DNA from 4 places in the Delftia sp. DT-2 genome. Region 1 is predicted to be linked to each of the others. Evidence: predicted binding sites of a transcription regulator. Region 1 holds the regulator's gene; each other region holds the start of a gene.
What was found. The regulator LexA, encoded in region 1, represses DNA repair genes until DNA is damaged. The targets are predictions, from matches to a motif close to ACTGTATNNNNATACAGT.

Region 1 (5,332 bases):
CTGGCATTGCCTGCTCTGGCGGCCCTGGCCCTGGCCTCCACGCCATGGATGGCGCTGGCCTGCACCATGGCCCTGGGCGTGTGCATGTTTCTTCCGTTTGCCGCCCAGGTCACGCTGGCCCAGGACTATCTGCCGCGCAACCAGGCCACGGCCAGCGGGCTGACCCTGGGGCTGGCCATGTCGATAGGCGGCATGGTGGCGCCGTTGTTCGGCATGCTGTCCGATGCGCGCGGACTGCGTTTTTCGTTGAGCGTCGTGCTGTGCATTCTGTGCGTTGCCGCGGCGCAGGCGTGGTGCATGCGCAATCGGCGCAGCGAGGGGAGTGCTGCACCGGCGGCTGTCAGGGCCTGATGCGCAGCCCCTGCCGCTGGGCAAGGCAAGAGACAGGCCCGGGCTCTCGCAGACCGGGTGGACGGGTTGGTCTCAGGGCGACCTCAGGCCGGTGTCTGCGCGCCGTGCGCTTCCATGCGTTCCAGGGCGGCACAGACATCGGCCATGCGGCCCGAGATGAACAGGCATTCGGGCTGCTCCTGCGGCGAGCGCTGGATGATGCGCAGACCCGAAGGCAGGGCCTGATCTGCCGGAAGGGAGGGCAGTTCGGGTTGCAGGGGCAGCAGCAGCTGCGCATCCCTGTGTTCTGGCAGCCGTGCTGACTTGCTGCGCCGTTGCTGGCTGCGGCGGCGGGCCTTGCTGAAGGACAGGATGGTCGCCTGCTCGGATTGCACAGGCGATTCGGGCTGGATGGTGCGCATGGCGGGCTCCATGGCGGCGGCGGGCAGGCGAATGCCCTGTGCCAGGCGCAGGAAGGACAGAGAAGACAGTGTTGGCAGAGCGAATCCCATGTGACGACTCCTGTTGGCGTATTTCAAAGAGGCATGGACACAGGCAGGATTGCGGTTTGCGGGCAAAGCTCCGCCCAGGGCGAAGCTGCAAGGCTTCGCGCCTACCACCTGGGCGGTGCATGAAATAGGGGGGGGCAACCCGTGCAGGGCTGCCCGTCCGGCTTACATGGACATGCTGTTGCGGATCAGCCCCACGGCCAGGCCTTCAATGGCAAAGGCCTCTTCGGGAGCGACGCGGATCACCGGGTAATCGGGGTTTTCCGGCAGGAGCTCCACGCCCTGCGTGGTGCGGCGCAGGCGCTTGACGGTGACTTCATCTCCCAGGCGTGCCACGACGATCTGCCCGTTGCGGGCTTCATGCGCGGACTGCACGGCCAGCAGATCGCCGTCCATGATGCCCGCGTCGCGCATGGACATGCCGCGCACGCGCAGCAGATAGTCCGGGCGGACCTGGAACAGGCTGGGTTCGACGGAATAGGTCTGGTCGATATGTTCCTGGGCGAGAATGGGCGAGCCCGCCGCAACGCGGCCCACCAGCGGCAGCATCAGCGGCGCCAGGGCCGACAGCGGCAGCCCGAAGCTGGTGCCGCGTGCGGCATTGATGTTGCGCACGGTGTCGGTACGCAGGCGAATGCCGCGGGAGGTGCCGCTGACCAGTTCGATCACGCCTTTGCGGGCCAGGGCCTGCAGATGTTCCTCTGCTGCGTTGGCGGACTTGAAGCCCAGCGTGTTGGCGATTTCCGCGCGGGTGGGGGGCGCGCCCGTGCGGGAGATGGCGGCCTGGATCAGGTCCAGGATCTGTTGCTGGCGGGCGGTGAGCTTGGGATGGTCGAGCATGGCGTGCGTCCGGTCCTTGAATTCAGATGGCAGGCAGAGAAGTCATCTGATGATTTATACAGTATCTGTATTTTTAACCAGTTTTCCAAGAGGTGCAAGTGGGGCAGTCAAAGTTGGTGATTCTTGGCACGGGCGGCACCATCGCCGGCCGGGCGGATTCGCAGTCGCAGGCAGTGGGATACAAGGCCGGACAGATCACGGTGCAGTCGCTGCTCGATGCCGTGCCGGATCTGGAGCAGCAGGCGCTGGGGCCTGTGCAGACGCAGCAGATCGCGCAGGTGGACAGCAAGGATATGGACTGGCCCGTGTGGCGCGCGTTGCTGCGTGCCTGCACGCAGGCGCTGGAGGATGCGGACACACGCGCCGTGGTGATCACGCATGGAACGGACACGCTGGAAGAGACGGCCTGGCTGCTGCACAGCCTGCTGCCTGCCGCCAAGCCCATAGTGCTCACTTGCGCCATGCGCCCGGCCACGGCCCTGCTGGCCGACGGACCGCAGAATCTGCGCGATGCCGTGACCGTGGCCGCCAGCGGCGGGCGCAGCGGTGTGTGGGTGGTGGCCGGCGGCGAAGTACATGCGGCGGCCCAGGTGCAAAAAGTCCACCCTTACCGACTGCAGGCCATGCGCTCCATGGAAGGTGGCCCGCAGGCCCTGGTGGAGGAAGGGCGCGTGCGCTGGCTGGTGCATGATGCGCCGGTCACGCCGGTCACGCCGGTCACGCCGGTTGCCCCCGTTGCGCGGATGGTGACTTCCGCTCCCGCTCTGTCTGACCTGCTGGCGCTGGATGAGCTGCCCTGGGTCGAGGTGGTGTTCAGCAGTGCCCTGGCGCGTGCCTGCGGCGTGGATGCGCTGGTGGCCGCAGGCGTGCGCGGCATCGTGGTGGCCGGCACGGGCAATGCGACCGTTCACGAAAGCATGGAAGCGGCCTTGCTGCGTGCGCGCGACAAAGGCGTCTGGATCTGGCGGGGCACGCGCTGCGCCGAAGGCCTGCCCGTTGCCTCGGGGCTTGGCACGGACCCCGCAGAGGCCGATCTGGTCCAACTGCCCGTGGCCAAGGCGCGGATTGCCATGATGCTGGCGCTGGCCGCGCAGCCGCGCGACTGATCCTCCGGGCGTCGCCGGCGCTTCAGATGCAGGCGGGCAACAAAAAAGCACCCGGCGGGCGGGTGCTTTTCTGGGGTCTGGCGCATGGCCTGCGTCATTCAGCCAGTGCTGCGAGGGCGCGCTGGGTGATGTCTTCCACCGAGCCCAGGCCGCTGATGGCGCGGTACTTGGGGGCTGCTGCGGCTTCCTTCTCGGCCCAGGCGCGGTAGTAGTCCACCAGCGGGCGGGTCTGGCTGCTGTAGACGTCCAGGCGCTTCTTGACCGTTTCTTCCTTGTCGTCCTCGCGCTGCACCAGCGGCTCGCCGGTCACGTCGTCCAGGCCTTCGACCTTGGGCGGGTTGAACGTGACGTGGTAGGTGCGGCCCGAAGCGGGGTGGGAGCGGCGGCCGCTCATGCGCTCAATGATGGCATCGAAGGGCACATCGATCTCGAGCACGTAGTCCAGCTTCACGCCGGCGGCCTTCATGGCGTCGGCCTGGGGAATGGTGCGGGGAAATCCGTCGAACAGGAAACCGTTGGCGCAATCGGGCTGGGCAATGCGCTCCTTGACCAAATTGATGATCAGGTCGTCGCTGACCAGTTGGCCGGCGTCCATCACGGCCTTGGCCTGCTGGCCCAGGGGCGTGCCGGCCTTGACGGCGGCACGCAGCATGTCACCGGTGGAGATCTGGGGAATGCCGTACTTCTGGCAGATGAAAGCGGCTTGCGTGCCTTTGCCGGCGCCGGGTGCGCCCAACAAAATCAGTTTCATGGAAGTCCTTGAGGAGAGTAGAAATTCTTGTCTGCCGGATCGGCCCACCGGGGCGGACAGTCCATGCGTCATATTTTTGTCGCGGGCAAGGATAGCACGCACAGGGCCAACACTGGCTTACACGCACGGGGCAAAACTGTCGCCTGTGCAATCGCCAAAACCTGCGTTTTGCTGTCCGACAAAACCGCATGGGCGGTGTTGCTGCAAATGGCGATGCCCGGCATCGCCATTTGTGCGTTTTCAGCGGCCGGCCGATTCACGCCGGCGGGTTGGACAGCTGGGCGCGCACCCGCTCCAGATCCTCGCGCGTGTCCACGCCAGGGCCGGGTGCATGGGGTGTGACATGGACGGCGATGCGGTGGCCGTGCCACAGCGCACGCAACTGCTCCAGGGCCTCCAGTGCCTCGGTGGGTGCCTGGGAAAGCTGGGGGAAGCTGCGCAGGAAGCCAGCGCGATAGCTGTAGATGCCGATGTGGCGCAGCGGTGCGAAGCCGGGGTGGCCCAACGCTGCCGATGCCGTCTCCCACCATGCCTGGTCCGCATGCTCGCGCGCGAAGGGAATGGGCGCACGGCTGAAATAGTGGGCCATGCCCTGGGCATCGCAGACGACCTTGACCACGTTCGGGTTGACGAAGTCGGCAAGGCTGTCAATGGCATGCGCCGCCGTTCCCATGCTGGCCGAAGGTTGCCGGGGCAGCAGGGCGGCCACGGCGTCGATGAGTTCGGGGGCGATCAGCGGCTCGTCGCCCTGGACATTGACCACGATGTCATCGCCATCGAGATCCAGCAGCGCGCAGGCCTCGGCCAGTCGGTCGCTGCCGCTGGCATGGTCGTTGCGCGTGAGCACGGCCGCCACGCCATGCGCGGTACAGGCGGCGAGGATGCTTTCGTCATCAGCTGCGACCACGCACCGTGCGGCGCCGCTGCGGCTGGCGCGCTGTGCCACGCGCACGACCATGGGAAGCCCTGCAATGTCGGCCAGGGGCTTGCCCGGCAGGCGGCTGGAAGACAGGCGGGCGGGAATCAGAACCGTGAAGGGCGCGGAGGACATGGTGCGTGCAGGAGTGAGGCGAAGGCGTGGGGCGGCGCAGATGATGGGAAAAATCAGTCCTCGATCTCGTCGTCGTCCAGCGTGCGGGCCTCGGTTTCCAGCAGCACGGGAATGCCGTCGCGCACCGGGTAGGCCAGGCGCGCGCTGCGCGAGACCAGTTCCTGGTGCTCGCGGTCAAAGCGCAGCGGGCCTTTGGTGACGGGGCAGACCAGCAGTTCGAGAAGTTTGGCGTCCATGGCGGATCCTGTGTTTTGAAGGGAAAGGGCGGGCCGTGGCAGCCAGCCGAGACGGAGATGATAGTCAGGCGGGGCAGGGGCGCAGTGCCTGCAGCCGCTCATCTAGCAGCGCCCAGAAATCCGCCGGCAGCTGCAATTGCAGCGCAACCGCCCAGGCCTGGGGATGGGTGCGCCACAGCTTGACGGCATCTTTTTCGGTGCAGACCAGCGGGTCTTCGTTGCGCCCCAGGCGCTGGAAGCTCTCAAAATTATAGTGATCCGGCAGCGCCTGGACATGCTCCAGCGTCAGGCCTTGCTCGCGGGTCAGCATGGAGAAAAAGCCTTCGGGCCGGGCCACTGCCGCCACGGCCTCCACGGGCTGCGCACGCAGGGAGGACAGTGCGATGCGCTCGCCTTGGGCATTGACGGCTTCGCTGGACAGCTGGCGCTGCATGGCAAACGCGGGGGCGTCGGTGTCGGGGGCTGCGCCTGCATGCAGCACGGCGGTGACGGGGCGCGGCCAGGGCTCG
Region 2 (5,332 bases), on a different contig from region 1:
CCTCGGGCCGGCGCGCGCGGATGCGCTCCTCCAGCCGGTGCAGCGGCTTGATGCCGCGCGCCAGCGCCAGCCACACCAGCAGCGCGGCCAGCGGCAGGATGACGAACTGCGGCAGCATCACGCCCTTGATGATTTCCGTGGCCAGCACGCTGCGCTTTTCGCGCGTCTCGGCCACCTGAACCAGGGCCTGCGGTTCGCCCGGCAGGGGCATGCGCACCCAGACATGGGCCACGCGCAGATCGATGCCGCGAAATTCCGCATCGCGCAGCTGCACGGTGCCGCCGGACGGCAAGCCTGGAGGCGCCGCGCCAGTCAGAGCCTCGTCGGGCTCGGGCGGCGGCGGCAGGTCGCGCTCGCCGGCCAGGTATTCGCCCTTCACGCCCAGCACCTGGAAATACACGGTGTCCGACTCGTCGGCACGCAGGATCTCGCTGGCCGACTGCGGCAGGTTGAACAGCACCTTGCCGTGCTGCACCATCACCAGCTGGGCCAGCGCCTGGGCGTTGTATTCCAGCGCGCGGTCGAAGGGTTTGTTGGCCAGGCCCTGGGCCACCAGCCAGGTCAGCGCCAGGCTCACGGGCCACAGCAGCAGCAGCGGCGTGAGCATCCAGTCAAGGATCTCGCCGAACAGGGAGCGCTGTTCACGCTGGAAGATTTTCATCGGCGGGCAGCCCCTTACGACGGGTTCACGGCCCCGCGGCAACCACCACTATGCGCAGGCAAGCCAACCCGGGCCTGACAGCCACGGCTGCGGCCTCAGGACGCGATCTTCTCAAGGCAGTAGCCCAGGCCGCGCACGGTGGCGATGCGGATGGGGCCGCGCTCTATCTTCTTGCGCAGCCGGTGGATGTAGACCTCGATGGCGTTGTTGCTGACTTCGTCGCCCCACTCGCACAGGCGCTCGACCAACTGGTCCTTGCTGACCAGCCGGCCGGCCCGCTGCAGCAGCACTTCCAGCAGGCCCAGCTCGCGCGCCGACAGCTCGACCATCTTGCCGTCGATGGTGGCCACGCGGCCGGCCTGGTCGTAGACCAGCGGGCCGTGCTTGATGGTGCTGCTGGCGCCGCCCATACCGCGCCGCGTGAGGGCGCGCACGCGCGCCTCCAGCTCGGACAGCGCAAACGGCTTGGCCATGTAGTCGTCGGCACCGTAGTCCAGCCCCTGCACGCGCTCTTCCACGCTGTCGGCCGCCGTGAGGATGAGCACCGGCAGCGCATCGCCGCGGCCGCGCAGCTTCTTGAGCACTTCGAGACCGTGCATCTTGGGCAGGCCCAGGTCCAGGATCAGCAAATCGAATTCGCTGCTGGTCATCAGCGCGGTGTCGGCCTCGCTGCCATTGGCCACATGGCTGACCACGGCGCCCGAGCCGCGCAGGCTGCGCAGCAGGCCATCGGCCAGGACCTGGTCGTCTTCGGCAATCAGAATGCGCATGGGGGATGTCTCCTGTAATGCAGGCGCGCTCTGGGAGTTGGAAATGCGCGCCTTTAATTCCCAGGATTCTAGGATGCGCCCCGCAGTGCGGGCAGGGACCTTACCCGAGTGAGCCGCCGCCCGCGTAGGCCTCCAGCCCCAGCGCCACCACGGTGGCGATGTCGTCGCCGACTTCCTCGCGGAATTCGGCCTCGGCCTGGGAGACGGCGTCATGGAAAGCCTGCAGCCAGGCCAGGCCCGCTGGCGTGAAGCGGATGCGGCGCGCGCGCGCATCGCGCTCGTCGCTCTCGCGCGTGACCAGGCCCCAGGCCTCGCACTGGGCCACCAGGTCGCCCATGGACTGCTTGGTCATGCCTGCGCGCTCTGCCAGGTCCGTCAGCCGGTCGCCAGCCAGCGACAGATGCCGCGTGATGTGGATATGGGCCGCCCCCACCTTGTCGCGCGCAGCGAGGTTGGACAGTGCCAGCGGCACCTCCACATCGCGCGCCATGAGCTGCAGCACACGCGCGTCGAACCGCCGCATGGCATGGCCCAGCAACCGGCCCAGGTGGGTCTGGCGCCAGGCGTCGGCGGGCGGCGTGACGGGGGAAAGCTCACTCATGGATGCATTGTGGAGGCAAATCCAACAAGTCAGGAAAACTGACTAAAAACACCAACAAATCAAGACAGCAAGCCCATAAACTACTGTTCAAGCATCCAGCCTGAATGCAAATACAGAGCTGAATCCATACCCAACCCAGGAGTCCGCATGAACACCGCCGTCACCACCGCCAACAGTGAAAAAGCCAAGGCCCTGCAGGCCGCACTCGCCCAGATCGAAAAGCAGTTCGGCAAGGGCACGATCATGCGCCTGGGTGAAGGCGAAGCCATCCAGGACATCCAGGTCGTCTCCACCGGCTCGCTGGGCCTGGACATCGCCCTGGGTGTGGGCGGCCTGCCCCGTGGCCGCGTGATCGAGATCTACGGCCCTGAATCCTCGGGCAAGACCACGCTGACGCTGCAGGTCATCGCCGAAATGCAAAAGCAGGGTGGCACCTGCGCCTTCATCGACGCAGAACACGCGCTGGACACCAGCTATGCCCAGAAGCTGGGCGTGAACCTCAACGAAGTGCTGATCAGCCAGCCCGACACCGGCGAGCAGGCCCTGGAAATCGTGGACAGCCTGGTGCGCTCGGGCGCCGTGGACATGATCGTCGTGGACTCGGTGGCCGCACTGACACCGCGCGCCGAAATCGAAGGCGAGATGGGCGACCAGCTGCCCGGCCTGCAGGCCCGCCTGATGAGCCAGGCGCTGCGCAAGCTGACCTCCACCATCAAGAAGACCAATTGCATGGTCATCTTCATCAACCAGATCCGCATGAAGATCGGCGTGATGTTCGGCAGCCCCGAAACCACCACGGGCGGCAATGCGCTGAAGTTCTACGCCTCGGTCCGCCTGGACATCCGCCGCACCGGCACCATCAAGAAGGGCGACGAAGCCATCGGCAACGAAACCAAGGTCAAGGTCGTCAAGAACAAGGTCTCGCCCCCGTTCAAGACCGCCGAGTTCGACATCCTCTTCGGCGAAGGCATCTCGCGCGAAGGTGAAATCCTGGACATGGGCGTCAACGCCAAGATCCTCGACAAGTCGGGGGCCTGGTACGCCTACAACGGCGAAAAGATCGGCCAGGGTCGCGACAACGCCCGCGAATTCCTGCGCGAGAACAGCGGCCTGGCCGTGGAGATCGAGAACAAGGTGCGCGACAGCCTGGGCATTGCCCTGCTGCCCACGGCCGGCGGCGATGCCCCCGAAGCCAAGGCCGCCAAGGGCGCCAAGGCCAAGGCCGACAAGGACGGCGTGATCGAAGCCTGAGCGCCCAGACCCCTCACAGCAGGCGCCGCCGCGCCTGCACACACTGTGTTTGCCATCTTGGCGCAGGCTCACGTCTGCGCCTTTTTTATCGCCGGGACGCCCCAAGGCAAAAAAGCGGCCCCCTTGGGAGGCAGCGGACCTTGCGCAGCAAGGGGAGCGTGGGGGCCTTTTTTATTCGGGATGATTCAGGAGACATTGCCGCATGGGATTCGCCAAGCTGTCGCTCAAGGGCCGGGCGCTCAAGCTGCTGGGCCAGCGCGAACATTCACGGCTGGAGCTGGAACGCAAGCTCGCCCCCCATGTGGAGGAAGGCGAGGACCTGGGCGCCATGCTCGACGCGCTGGAGCAGCGCGGCTTCATCAGCGCCGAGCGCGTGGCCGAGTCCGTGCTGCATCGCAAGGCCGCGCGCTTTGGCACATCGCGCGTGGTGCAGGAGCTGCGCAGCAAGGGGCTGGACGATGGCCTGGTGCGCGCCGCCGCAGAACAATTGCGCGCCACCGAACTGCAGCGCGCCCATGCCGTATGGCGCCAGCGCTTCGGCTCACCGCCGGCCACCCCGCAGGAACGCCTCAAGCAGATGCGCTTTCTGGCCGCGCGCGGCTTTGGCGGAGAAATAGCGAGCAAGGTGCTGCGCGGGCGCAGCGAAGACTGGGATGACGGAGCTGCAGACGAAGGCAACTAATCCACGCGCCGGGTTGCGCCCCAGCACACCAGCGACCCCACGGTCACCAGCGCCACGCCCTGCCAGAAGCCCCAGCCCGGCTGCACCTGCAGCCAGGCACTGGCCAGCAAGGCAGAGAACACGGGCGTGAAGTACGAGGCCGCCGCCATCACGGCCAGATGCCCGTGCTGTATGCCGTGCTCCCAGCAGCTGTAGCCCATGGCCGTGAGCCCGCCCACGCCCAGCAGCTGCAGCACCACGGTGCCTGACCAGTGCATGCCGCCTTCGCCACCCAGCCACAGCCACTTGATCCACAGCGCCAGCGCAGTCCAGATCAGGAACAACCCCACGGCATTGTGCCCCCCACCCCAGCGCCGAGCAGCCAGCGAATAGCAGGGCCACAGCAGGGCCGCGCCAAAGGCGAGTCCATAGGCCAGCGGATTGGCCAGCATGTGGTCTGCCATGTCATGCATCTGCAGGGACTCGCCGCCCAGCACGCGCGTCAGACCCCACAGGCACAGCAGCACGCCGGGCCACAGCCACCAGCGCGCATGCTGCTGGCGCAGCAGCACCGCCAAGACGATGGTCAGGCTGGGCCACAGGTAATTGATCAGCCCCAGCTCCAGTGCCTGGGCGCGGTCCTGCGCCAGACCGATCGCCAGCGACAGACAGATTTCATAGACCGCAAACAGCAGGCCGCAGCCCCAGAAGTAGGCCGGATGCATGGCCCGCCACTGCGACGGCCTGGGCAGGCCGCGCACGGCGGCCACGCACAAGGCGCTGACCGTATAGAGCATGGCAGCACCGCCCACGGCGCCCAGCGGCTCGGCCACCGAGCGCATCAGGCCCACGGTGCAGCTCCAGCACACCACGGCCAGCAGGCCGATGGCGGTGGCCCGGCCTGCGGCTGCAGGGGAACTGCTGTGCGCTGAAGACATGGGAAAGGCTGCGCGCGGCAGGTCAGTGCGGCTGCAGCACCTGGCGCAGCGAGCGGTAAAGCGCGTCCGAGCCGTGCGCGCGGTTGTCCGCATCGAAGGAGAACTCGTTGCTGGACTGCGTGCCGGTCGCGTCCTCGGGACGCGCCTCCATGAAGAAGGACAGGAAGCGCGCGCCCTGGCGGCGGTGCATGGTCAGCACTTTCTCCAGCCGCTGCGGCGACAGTGCCACCAGCGGATGGAACTCCGTCACGCCATAGGCCGTGTGGCCATAGCGGCGCAGCATCTGGCCGACCAGCGGCCCATAGGTGTCTTCGCCATACAGGCTGACACCCAGGGACAGCCCCGGCATGCGTTGCAGGCTGCGCTCCACGGCGTAGCGGCTGGCGTCCCAGCTCGGATTCGCATGGGGGTTGAGCTGGTGGGCAAAGCGAGGCACCCGGCCCAGGCAGC
Region 3 (5,332 bases), on a different contig from region 1:
ATTCCTTGAGCCCCATGCTCACGTTGGAGCGCGAGAACTCCAGCGTCTCGGCGATCTGGTCGGCATTGAGCGGCTCGGGCGAAAGAAATAGCAGTGCGTAGATCTGGCCTACCGTGCGGTTGATGCCCCAGCGGCTGCCCATCTCGCCGAAGTGCGAGACAAACTGCCGGTTCAACGCCGGAAGAGGTTTGGATTGCGTCATGGCATGCATTGTGCCTGCGCGTGCGCGGCACGCTCCGGGCGGCTTGGGAAGCGATGTGTCAGCTTTCTGCAAGTCGCGTCCAAAAGGCGCACAATGGCGCCTTTGCGGGCTTGCGGCCAGGCGGCCCGGGCCCAACGCCTCCCGCTTCCCGACCCGTTCGCAGATTGCAGATTGCCCCATGTCCCACGCTAGCCGCAGTGCGCTGATCGACTGCACCAAGGGCCTGGCCTGTGCCGCCATCATCTGGCACCACCTGGCCTTCTACGGCCCCATGTCCGATATCGCCCATCCGGCCGCGCCGGACCTCATCGACTGGCTCTATGAATATGCGCGCATGGCCGTGCAGATCTTCCTGGTGCTGGGCGGCTACCTGGCGGCAGCCAGCATGGCGCCGCAAGGCCACGGCCTGCACAGCGATCCGTGGTCGCGCATCGGGCGCCGCTTCGTGCGCCTGGTCGTGCCCTATGCCGTGGCCCTGGTCGTGGCCGTCGTGGTCTCGGCGGCCGTGCGGCCCTGGTTCGACCATGCATCGGTCTCCGGCGAGCCCGATCTCTGGCAACTGGTGGCGCATGCGCTGCTGCTGCAGAACATCGTGGGCGAGGAGTCGCTGTCCGCGGGCGTCTGGTATGTGTCCATCGACTTCCAGCTTTTTGCGCTGACTGCGCTGCTGCTGGCCGGCACGCGCTGGGGCGGTGCCTTGCTGCGCCGCCGCTTTGGCGGCGACGCCCTGTCACGCTGCTGGCCCTGGGCGCTGAGCGTGGCGCAGGCGCTGGTGGTGATCGGCGTGGCGGCTTCGCTGCTGGGCTTCAATCTGGATGCGCAATGGGATGTGTGGGCTCCGTACTTCTTTGGCGCCTACGGCCTGGGCATGCTGGCCTACTGGGCCGCGCATGCGGACCAGTCCTCGACGGCCTGGAGCTGGTCCCTGCTGATCGCGGCCCTGGTCGTGGCGGCGCTGGCAGTGGAGTGGCGCGACCGCATCGCGCTGGCCGGTGCCACGGCGCTGGCCCTGGTCGTGGCCATGCGCAGCCCCGCGTTTGCGCAGGCACAAGGCTGGGCGCCGCTGCGCCGGCTGGGCAAGATTTCGTACTCGGTGTTTCTCGTGCACTTCTCGGTCTGCCTGCTGGTCAATGCCGTGGAAAGCCATTTCTGGCCACATTCCATTCCCGCCGCCCTGCTGGGCATGTGCACGGCCTTTGCGCTGTCGATTGCGGCCGGCCACCTGCTGTACGAGCGCGTGGAGCGCCACGTTCCCAGCTGGCACATGGCGCTGCGCTGGCAGGCGGGCCTGGTGGGCACCGGCCTGATCGCGGCGTTTCTGGCAGGCCTGCGCTGAGGCGCTGTGCATCAGTCCGTAAACAAAAAAGGCAGCCGGTTGGCTGCCTTTTTCGCTTCACGCCGGTCGGCGTTCAACGGTGCAGCTCGCCTGCGCTTTCCGGCTGGAACTCGATGGCATCCACGCGCACGGTGACCTGGCCCGAGGGGCCGGCCATGCGCGACTGGTCGCCCACGCTCAGGCCCAGCAGGGCAATGCCCACGGGCGCGAAGACCGACACCTTGTCGGCGCTGCCGTCCATCTCCTTGGGATAGACCAGGGTCAGCGTATTGGACTTGCCCGACTCCAGCAGCGTGAAGCGCACGGTGGAGTTCATGGTCACCACGTTGGGCGGCATTTCCTTGGGCTCGAGCACGTCGGCGCGGTCCAGCTCGGCCTCGAGCGCCTCGCGGCCGGGAAAGGCGGGCTGCTTGTCCAGCAGGGCCTCGATGCGTTCCAGGTCCAGGGACGAAAGAATGATGTGGGGCTTGCGCTCCATGGTGTTGGCTCCCTTGTGTGCTTGCGCCGTGGCTGCAGTGAAGGGCAGCGGCGCCCAAACGGACAAAAGCCCGGGCAACGCGGTTGTCCGGGCCAAGGCATCTTCAGAAAAGAGAAAAGCACCAAGTTGGTGCGATAGGCCCATTGTGCAGGCCCGTGTGGGTTCTGCCAAGCGAACCCGCACGGTGCGGTGCGGATTGGCGTGGGCACTTGCCAAGCCGGCAAAACCCACTTCGCAACTGCAGGCATGCGGGGAGTGCTTGGCGGTATGGCTGTATTTTTATACAGTTTCTCCATGCTTCCCAGTCCTCCCACGCCTCATCACGACACGGCCCGGGTGCCCCTGCACGCCATCAAGGGCCGGGGCGCAGCCAGCCAACTGGCCCACCGCTTCACCACCGACCCGCGCGAGGCGTTTGACGACGGCTGGGGCAGCCTTGAGGCGCCGGCCGAAGGCGAGGAAGCCGCTGCGCTGCGCACCGAACTGCGCTGGGAGCAGGCCCGCTCGGCGCTGAGCCGCCACCAGTCGCCCGACCTGCCGTTTCACATGGGGCTCAATCCCTACCGGGGCTGCGAGCATGGCTGCATCTATTGCTATGCCCGGCCCACGCACAGCTACCTGGGCTGGTCGCCAGGGCTGGACTTCGAGACCCGGCTCATCGCCAAGCAGAACCTGCCCGAGCTGCTGCGCGCCGAGCTGTCGCGCGCCAGCCATGTGGCCGCGCCCGTGATGCTGGGCTCGGTCACCGACTGCTACCAGCCCGTGGAGCGCGAACTGGGGCTGACGCGCCGCCTCATCGAAGTGCTGGCCGAGGCGCGCCACCCGTTTTCCATCGTCACCAAGGGCAGCGGGGTGGAGCGTGACCTGGACCTGCTGGCCCCGCTGGCGCGCCAGGGCCTGGCCTCGGTGCACATCACGCTGACCACGCTGGATGCCGACCTGGCCCGCCACCTGGAGCCGCGCGCCGCCGCGCCGCACCGCCGGCTGCGCAGCATCCGCGCGCTGACCGAGGCGGGCGTGCCCGTGGGCGTGAGCCTGGCACCGCAGATTCCCTTCATCAACGAAGACCTGGAGAAGGTGCTGGAGGCGGCCGCCGGCGCAGGCGCGCGCCACGCCTTCTATGCCGTGCTGCGACTGCCCTGGGAAGTGGCGCCGCTGTTCGAGCAATGGCTGCAGGTGCACTACCCCGACCGCGCCCGCCGCGTGATGGAGCGCGTGCGCGACCTGCACGGCATCCAGGGCGAGCAGCGCGAGGCCGGCCGCGTGTACAACGCCGAGTTCGGCCAGCGCATGAAAGGTACTGGCCACTGGGCCGAGCTGCTGCGCCAGCGCTTTGCCCTGGCCTGCCGTCGGCATGGATTCAACCGCGAGCCGCTGCGGCTCGATTGCAGCCTCTACCACCCGTCGCTTTTGCTGCCGCAGCGCAGCCTGTTCTGAAACGGCCCTTTTGAGCGTGCAGGGCGGCTGCCAGTGGCGAGCGCAAGCCCACCATGCCACAGCCCACACCAGCTCAATGTCCCACGCCCGGGGCGAGCCGGTCCAGGCTGGCGCCGGCATCGCGGATCAGGGAACGCAGCCAGGCGATGGCCGGATCTCGCTCCTGGTGCTTGTGCCATTGCAACAATTCCGTGAACCGGGGAATCTCCACCGGGCACTGCAGCACCTGCAGCGCAAAGCGCCGCGCCATGTGCTGCGCCAGGCGAGTGGGCAGTGTGGCAATGCGCTGCGTGCCCACGAGCAGCTCCGGCAGCAGGGTGAAGTTGGGGGCGATCACTTCCTGGCGGCGGCTGCGCTTGCCGGTGGACATCAGCCGCGCGTCGAACGTGGTGCGCCTGCCGCCACCCCATTCCACGCCGATGTGGGCCGCATCGAAATACCGTGCCGGCGTCAGCGGGCCGTCGAGTAGCGGGCTGTCCGCGCAGACGAGGCAGGAGAAGCCATCTTCGAACAAAGGCTCGAAGGGGTGGCCTGCCACTTTCGCGAATTCGGGGGCGATCAGCAGCTCGGCCTCTCCGCTGTCCAGATGTTCGGGCGTCTGCGGGCTGATGGCGCGCAGGTCGAACTGCATCAGCGGCGCCAGGGTGGCGGCCCGTCGCACCACCTGTGTCAGCAGCACGCTGATCACGTAGTCGGAGGACTCTATGGTGAAGCGCCGCTGCGAGGTGGCCGGATCGAAGGAGGGCCGGGCATGCGCGATGGTCTGGATCTGCAGCAGCACGTCGCGCACGGGCTTGGCCAGCTCGTTGGCCAGCGGCGTGGGCACCAGGGTCTTGCCCACTGAAACCAGCAGCTCGTCCTTGAAGTAGTCGCGCAGCCGCCCCAGCGCAAGGCTGGTCGCGGGCTGGCTCAGGAAAAGCCGCTCGGCGGACTTGCTCACGCTGTGCGTGGCCAACAGGGCGTCGAGGACAACCAGCAGGTTCAGGTCGAGCTTGTGAAAGCGCATGGCGCGTCTCCGTATTTGCTGTGCAAATGGATTGAATTTAAACAATAAATTTTACGTATGTCTTCCCGAGGTCGATCATCCGCTCCGGACCCGCAAAACCACAGGCGCTTCCATGCAGGGCGCATCCATTTCGGAGACATACATGTTCGGATTGCCTACACGACGCGAATCGGGCGATGGACCACGCCCTCTTTTCCCTGACGCTCGCGTGCGCAGCGGCCTGTGCCTGATGGCGGGCCTGTGCGGCGCCGGCACGGGGCTGCCGGTAGCTGCCCAGTCCCAGCCGGTGACGCAGGCCCAAACCCAAACCCAAACCCAAGCCCAAACCCAAACCCAAACCCAGGGGCAGCCATTGACATCGAGCCTGTCCTTGTCGGGCCTGTTGGGCGCCGGCGTGCTCTATACCCGGGATTCGGACGGTGGCGGCAAGTTGCAGCAGACGGGCACCCATGCGGCGCCCTCCATCGCGCTGTCGGGGCGCGAGTCGTTGGGAGGCGGTCTGTCGGCCATCTTCCGCTGGAGCCAGTACGTATTCACCGATACGGGGACCATGGCGCCACTGGAGAGCTATGTGGGCCTGACTTCGGCCACCTGGGGAAGCTTCACGATGGGGGCGATGTACGACCTTTTGGCCGACGCCGTGCCCTTCACCTCGGAGCGGTTCACCTCGCTGCTGGCCACCCATCCAGGCAATCTGGACCGCACGGTGGGCACGGCACTGAACAACACGCTCAAGTACAAGTCCCCCGTGCGCGGCGGCTGGCAGTTCGGCGCGATGTACGGCGCGGCGGAGCGGGATTCAGCCACCCACACGGGGCGAGTGGTGGGCGCCCAACTGGGCTACAGCGATGGCCCCTTGCAGGCGGTGGCCAT
Region 4 (5,332 bases), on a different contig from region 1:
TCGGCCGTGTACATGCGGCGCGCGCGCTCGAGCAGGTTGTGGGCCTCGTCCACCAGCACGCCCACCTTCCATTGCTGGGCCTGGGTGAGCGCGTACAGCATGGCGGCGCTGTCGTAGAAGTAGTGGTAGTCGGCCACGACCACGTCGCTCCAGCGCACCAGTTCCTGGGCCAGGTAGTAGGGGCAGATGTCGTGCGCAAGCGCCACGGCACGCACGGCAGGCGGGTCCCAGGGCGCCTGCTGCAGCGCGGCGGCGCGCGCGGCGGGCAGCCGGTCGAAGAAGCCGCGCGCCAGCGGGCAGGAGTCGCCGTGGCAGGCCTTGTCGGGATGCTCGCAGGCCTTGTCGCGCGCCAGGATGGCGAGCACGCGCAGCCTTGCGGGTGGCGCGGGTGGCGAGGGCAGAGGTTGCGGCGCTGCCGGTTCCTGCGGCGGTGGCTGGTGCTGCTCGGCAATCTGCCGGTTCACGCTGGCCAGCGCCTGCAGCGCCAGGCCATGGCCCGTGCCCTTGGCCGTGAGGAAGAACAGGCGGTCCAGGCCCTGGTCCGGCATGGCCTTGAGCATGGGGAAGATGGTGCCCAGCGTCTTGCCGATGCCCGTGGGCGCCTGCGCCATCAGGCATTGGCCGCCCTGCTGCGCGCGCGCCACGCGGTAGACGGCCACGGCCAGCTCGCGCTGGCCCGCGCGAAAGCCCTGCATGGGAAAGCGCAGCGCGGCCAGCGCCGCCTCGCGCGCCGCGCGGTGGGCGGCCTCGCTGCGCGCCCAGTCCAGGAACAGCGCGCATTGCTGCTCGAAGAAGGCGCGCAGCGTGGCCGCGTCTTCCTCCTGCACCAGCACGGTCTCCTCCGAGTTGCCCACGTTGAAATACACCAGGGCCACGCGCAGCCGCTGCAGGCCGCGCGCCTGGCACAGCAGATGGGCGTAGATGCGCGCCTGGGCCCAGTGCAGTGCCCGGTGGTGGGCGCGCACGCCCTCGATCTGGCCCCGGTAGGTCTTGATTTCCTCGAGCTGGCCAGCCCCGGCGTCGAAGCCGTCGGCACGGCCGCGCACGCGCAGGTCGCCGTATTCACCGGCCAGACTGATCTCGGTCTCGTAGTCCTTGCCCCTGCGCGACTGCACCAGGCTGTGGCCGGCCATGCCCTCCAGCGCGCTGGGCGCGGGCGTGAAGCGCAGGTCCAGGTCGCCCGCGCGTGCCGTGAACTCGCACAGCGCGCGCACGGCCACGGTGTAGCTCACGCGGCCTCTCCCAGCGGCTGGCCGCGCCACTGCACATGGCACACGCGCACGGGAATGCCGTGCTCGGCACAGTACTGCAGCCAGCGGATCTGGTTGTCCTGCAGCTTGTCGCCGGGGGCCTTGGCCTCGACCAGTTCGTAGCGGCGCTCGGCCGGCCAGAAACGCACCAGATCGGGAAAGCCCGTGCGGTTGGCCTGCACGTCGCGCAGCAGCCGCGCAAAGAACAGCTTGAGGTGGGCGGCCGGAATGCAGTCCAGCGCCAGCGCCAGCAGGGGCGCGCTCAGCGTGCCCCAGAACACGAAGGGCGACTGCAGGCCCTGCTTGTCGGCATGGCGCTGCACGATGACCTCGCGCCAGGTGCCATCGTCCAGATGCGCCAGGCATTCCTCGAACAAGGCTGCGCGGCGCTGCACGAAGTCGGGCGCGGACAGGTCGGCCGGGCCGCTCTGGAACGGGTGGAAGAAGGCGCCCGGCAGCGGCGCGAAGATGGCCGGCCAGCACAGCAGGCCGAACAGCGAGTTGATGAGCGCGTTCTCCACGTAGAACACCGGCGCGGCGTCGCTGTGCCAGTGGTCGCGCAGCACGTATTCGACCGATGCGGGCCGCGCCGGCAGCTCCAGCTCCACGTCCATGCGCATCTGCGCCACCACGGGCGCCAGCGCCGCCGCACGCCCGCGCGCGCCCTGCCCCAGGCTGCGGCGCAGGCGCGGCAGCATGCGCGCCACGCGCTGCAGCTCCTCGTCGCTCTCGGGCTGGGCCTGGGCGGCCTGGGCCAGCGCCATGGCATCGGCAAAGCGCTCCATGCGCTCGTACACACGCATGCGCCGGTGGCGGGCGCCGGGGTAGCGGCTTTGCGCATAGGCCTGCTCGGCACGCTCCCAGTCCTGCATGCGCTCGCAAGCCTGGCCTATGCGCAGCAGCACCTTGGCGCGGCGCTGCTCCAGCCAGGCATTGCCGCTGGCGCAGCCGGCCACCTGCTGCAGCAGCGCATCGATCTCCACGCCTTCATCCAGCGCCGCGCGGCAGGCCTGCAGAGCCAGGTAGCCATCGACATCGGCACGCGACTGGAAGGCCCGCGACGCCGCATCGAAGGCCACGGCCTCGTAGCGGAACACGCCCAGGTCGGCCAGCACGAATTCCGACCAGTCCTGGTAGAGGTTGCCGAAGAACATCAGCCGAAAGCGCTCGCACAGCGCGCCCACCATCACACGCCAGGCGGATTCGCCGGCTGCGACACCCTGGGGCTGCCACTGCGCATAGGGCCTGGGCGCCTCATGCAGGGGCTGCAGGGCCTGCAAAAGCTCAGCCTTGCGCAGGCCTGAGTGGATGGGTGCGCCGGCGAACAGCTGCAGCAGCTCGGGCTTGGTGTGCAGCGCAAACAGCTCCTCCAGCGCCATGGGGTGGTCCGCGTCCAGCCAGCCCAGCTCCAGCAGGGGCGCGGCCGCGTCGGCAATGCCGGGAATCTCTTCGTACACCAGCTTGCCGGCCCTAAACCAGGGCCCGCGCCGCATCAGCAAACGCACCATCAGCGCCTGCGAGGGCTGGGGCAGCTGCGTGAAACGGGTGAGGAATGCCTGCTCGGGCGCGTCCAGCAGATCGCCGTAACGCTGGCCAATCCAGTCCAGCGCGCGCTGGAAGTTGTGCAGGTAGTAGAAGCGGTGGGGAGGGAGCATGGGCCTGGCAGATCGGGCAGCCAGGCCGCTCGAAAACTGTATCTTTATACAGTCATCATAGCAAAACAGGAGTGACCACTTCGGAGGGAAGCGCGCTTGTCTGCAGGCTGGCGCAAGCCCAGAATTGCATCTGTTTTGATGACAGAGGGCCCGCCATGCGGATCACCGTGACGATCGACGATGCCTTGTACGAATAAGCCCTGAAGATGCTGGAGCCAGGCATGGACGAGGCAGCTCTGTTCCAACAGGTCCTCAGAACTTTCGTGAGGGTGCAGGCAGTCAAACGCCTCGCAGCACTTGGCGGCAGGGCAACCGATATGCCGGATTCCCAGGAGATTGCGTATCGCTGGCCCTCGCCTACAGACTGGCTTTCCACCAAAGGCAGCACGATGCGCAACGCATGGCAGCATGCGTATTGACCACCCCCTGCCAGGAGGACCAGGGCATGGCGGCGATACGGCCACACGCTGCCCTGGGACCCGCTCTCAGATCACTTACGGATTGGCTATCACCTCGTCAGCATCCGACCAATAGCTGATCAGGCGTGTATAGACAAAGCCGGCGGCAGGCTTGTTGGGATCACTGATGCTGAACAACACCACCTTGCCTGCGTCACGGGAGTCATAGTTGGCCGAGTAATCCGACCAGAAGGTTGGCAGGCTGAATACGGTCTGGCCCGTACTCTTGTCCGTTGCCCGGACTGCGTGGCCGATGCTGCCGTTCTTGGAAATGCTTTCGATCACCAGTCGATACCAGCGCAGTTCCTCGAGCTTGGCCTCGCCGATGGCACCACGCGGATATTGAGCGGACGGACGATGGTGCGAGTCACCGTTGTCCTTGGTGTTGGTTATCTCAATTTCCTCAAGCGCCACGCTGCCTGGCGAATAGCCCCAATTGCCCGCAATGACAGCACCGCCACGGTTGTCACCCGCCACACTGTATGAGCCTTTGTGCCTGGCAATGATGCCCATGTGGCAAGCGGCCAGATAGCCATCGCTGAAGCGCACATCCATCACGATGGTGTGGCGGTTGTTGGCAGGGTTGTAATTGGCAGGACGCCCCGTGTTGTCGAACACGAGCGCATGCGGATTGATATGCCGCGAATCGTAAACAAGAGGGAAACCCGTCGTGCTTTTGTACTGCTGGATGTTGTCCGGCGGCATGTACTGATCCGAGACGAGAACCTTGGAAACTTGAGCCATGGAGGCCTCCTATTCAATGGATGGAGTCGAAGGCGCTCGGCGGCACTCGGGTGGGGGGTTCGCTTGGACCCTCAGGGAATTCAACGTGCCGCAACGCGGGCACTTGATGTTCAGTAGCTGAAAGACGCCCATGGCGAGCTTTCGATTGCAGTTCGCGCATCTCACTTCCTGCTCCATGCGCTGCCTCACTGCAATGGTTGAAACAACATGCCGTCGGACACCAGAAATGGCAACGTACCGCCGCTGAGAAGGACGGCGTTGAAGCCGACAGGAGAGCAACTGGCAAAACAAAACATGAGGCCTCGGCACAGTGGATTTCAGGAAGTCCGCCGTATGGCTTGGGCGGACTTTTATTGTGCTGGCGCGAAACCTGTAGGTAAAACTGTGCCGGACGTAGCTGCACCGCTTACGTCGAGCAAGCCTGTGGTCGCGAGACAGCCGCCTGCACGCGCTGGCCCAGCGATTTGGCATTGCCTGCCGGAGCGTCCTGCCGTAGGGCCGGTTTCCCTGCTTCTCGAAGGGCTGGCCCCGCGCACGGCGCTCGCGTGGGTTCGCACAAGCGCGCGACACGCGCTAGAAATCCGGCCTGCGCATCCTCGACAAGGCGTCCTGCCGATTGGCGGCTCCCAGCTTGCGGTAGATGTTTTCCAGGTGCCGCTTCACCGTGCCTGCACGCAACTCCAGCATGGTGGCGATTTCTGCGTTGGTGTTGCCGTTGGCGACCCATTGCAGCACTTCACGTTCGCGCGGGCTCAGCACGTCGGCAGCCGGCGAGCCCGGTGAGAGCGCCTGCCATGCCGCCTGGCTGATTCGCTGCTGCTGGCTCAGGCGCCGCCACTGCGCCTGCGCATGCGGCCCCAGCAAGGTCAGCGCCATGCGCTCCGCAGCGGTGTAGCCGCGCGAGGCGCGTGTGACATTGAGGGTCAGCATCGCTCCGTGGCCCAGTTCCACGTCCAGCGCGAGTCCGTCCTGCTGGCCCACCTGGGAGCAGGCCTGGGCATAGAGCGCCGTCCTCTGCCATTGTCCGCGAGTCAGCAGGTCGGAAATGCTGGCGGCCTGCGTCTGGCGCTGCCGATACAAGGGGTTGTCGGCCAGATGCCGGTGCACCGCAGCGTTGACTTCGGAGGAAATGGCCCGCACCGGATCGTAGGCCGTGTAGCCACGGACTTCCGCAATGCCGGAGAAATCCACCACCCGAATGTCACCCGGCACCACCAGGCGCAGC

Region 2: a site for LexA is predicted at 2,132-2,149, ahead of recA (recombinase RecA). Genes of this name have one in related genera too.
Region 3: a site for LexA is predicted at 2,287-2,304, ahead of PO605_RS26430 (PA0069 family radical SAM protein). Genes of this name have one in related genera too.
Region 4: a site for LexA is predicted at 2,941-2,958, ahead of PO605_RS17770 (VRR-NUC domain-containing protein). Genes of this name have one in related genera too.

What each region holds. Positions count from the first base shown of each region.
Region 1 is NZ_JAQOTI010000005.1:67,499-72,830, reverse strand. Features, by position in the region: gene PO605_RS09780 (MFS transporter) at 1-351, shown strand, start outside; gene PO605_RS09775 (hypothetical protein) at 435-842, opposite strand; gene lexA (transcriptional repressor LexA) at 1,005-1,679, opposite strand; gene PO605_RS09765 (asparaginase) at 1,778-2,785, shown strand; gene adk (adenylate kinase) at 2,880-3,536, opposite strand; gene kdsB (3-deoxy-manno-octulosonate cytidylyltransferase) at 3,793-4,587, opposite strand; gene PO605_RS09750 (Trm112 family protein) at 4,641-4,823, opposite strand; gene lpxK (tetraacyldisaccharide 4'-kinase) at 4,888-5,332, opposite strand, start outside.
Region 2 is NZ_JAQOTI010000016.1:51,592-56,923, forward strand. Features, by position in the region: gene PO605_RS25110 (sensor histidine kinase) at 1-661, opposite strand, end outside; gene PO605_RS25115 (response regulator) at 757-1,431, opposite strand; gene PO605_RS25120 (MarR family winged helix-turn-helix transcriptional regulator) at 1,532-2,032, opposite strand; gene recA (recombinase RecA) at 2,180-3,283, shown strand; gene recX (recombination regulator RecX) at 3,486-3,965, shown strand; gene yddG (aromatic amino acid DMT transporter YddG) at 3,962-4,882, opposite strand; gene PO605_RS25140 (hypothetical protein) at 4,905-5,332, opposite strand, start outside.
Region 3 is NZ_JAQOTI010000018.1:90,560-95,891, reverse strand. Features, by position in the region: gene PO605_RS26445 (GbsR/MarR family transcriptional regulator) at 1-211, opposite strand, end outside; gene PO605_RS26440 (acyltransferase family protein) at 381-1,538, shown strand; gene rnk (nucleoside diphosphate kinase regulator) at 1,612-2,016, opposite strand; gene PO605_RS26430 (PA0069 family radical SAM protein) at 2,311-3,453, shown strand; gene PO605_RS26425 (LysR family transcriptional regulator) at 3,527-4,459, opposite strand; gene PO605_RS26420 (porin) at 4,830-5,332, shown strand, end outside.
Region 4 is NZ_JAQOTI010000009.1:156,629-161,960, forward strand. Features, by position in the region: gene PO605_RS17765 (helicase C-terminal domain-containing protein) at 1-1,232, opposite strand, end outside; gene PO605_RS17770 (VRR-NUC domain-containing protein) at 1,229-2,905, opposite strand; gene PO605_RS17775 (DUF2191 domain-containing protein) at 3,127-3,324, shown strand; gene PO605_RS17780 (hypothetical protein) at 3,400-4,107, opposite strand; gene PO605_RS30915 (Com family DNA-binding transcriptional regulator) at 4,117-4,578, opposite strand; gene PO605_RS17790 (helix-turn-helix transcriptional regulator) at 4,681-5,332, opposite strand, start outside.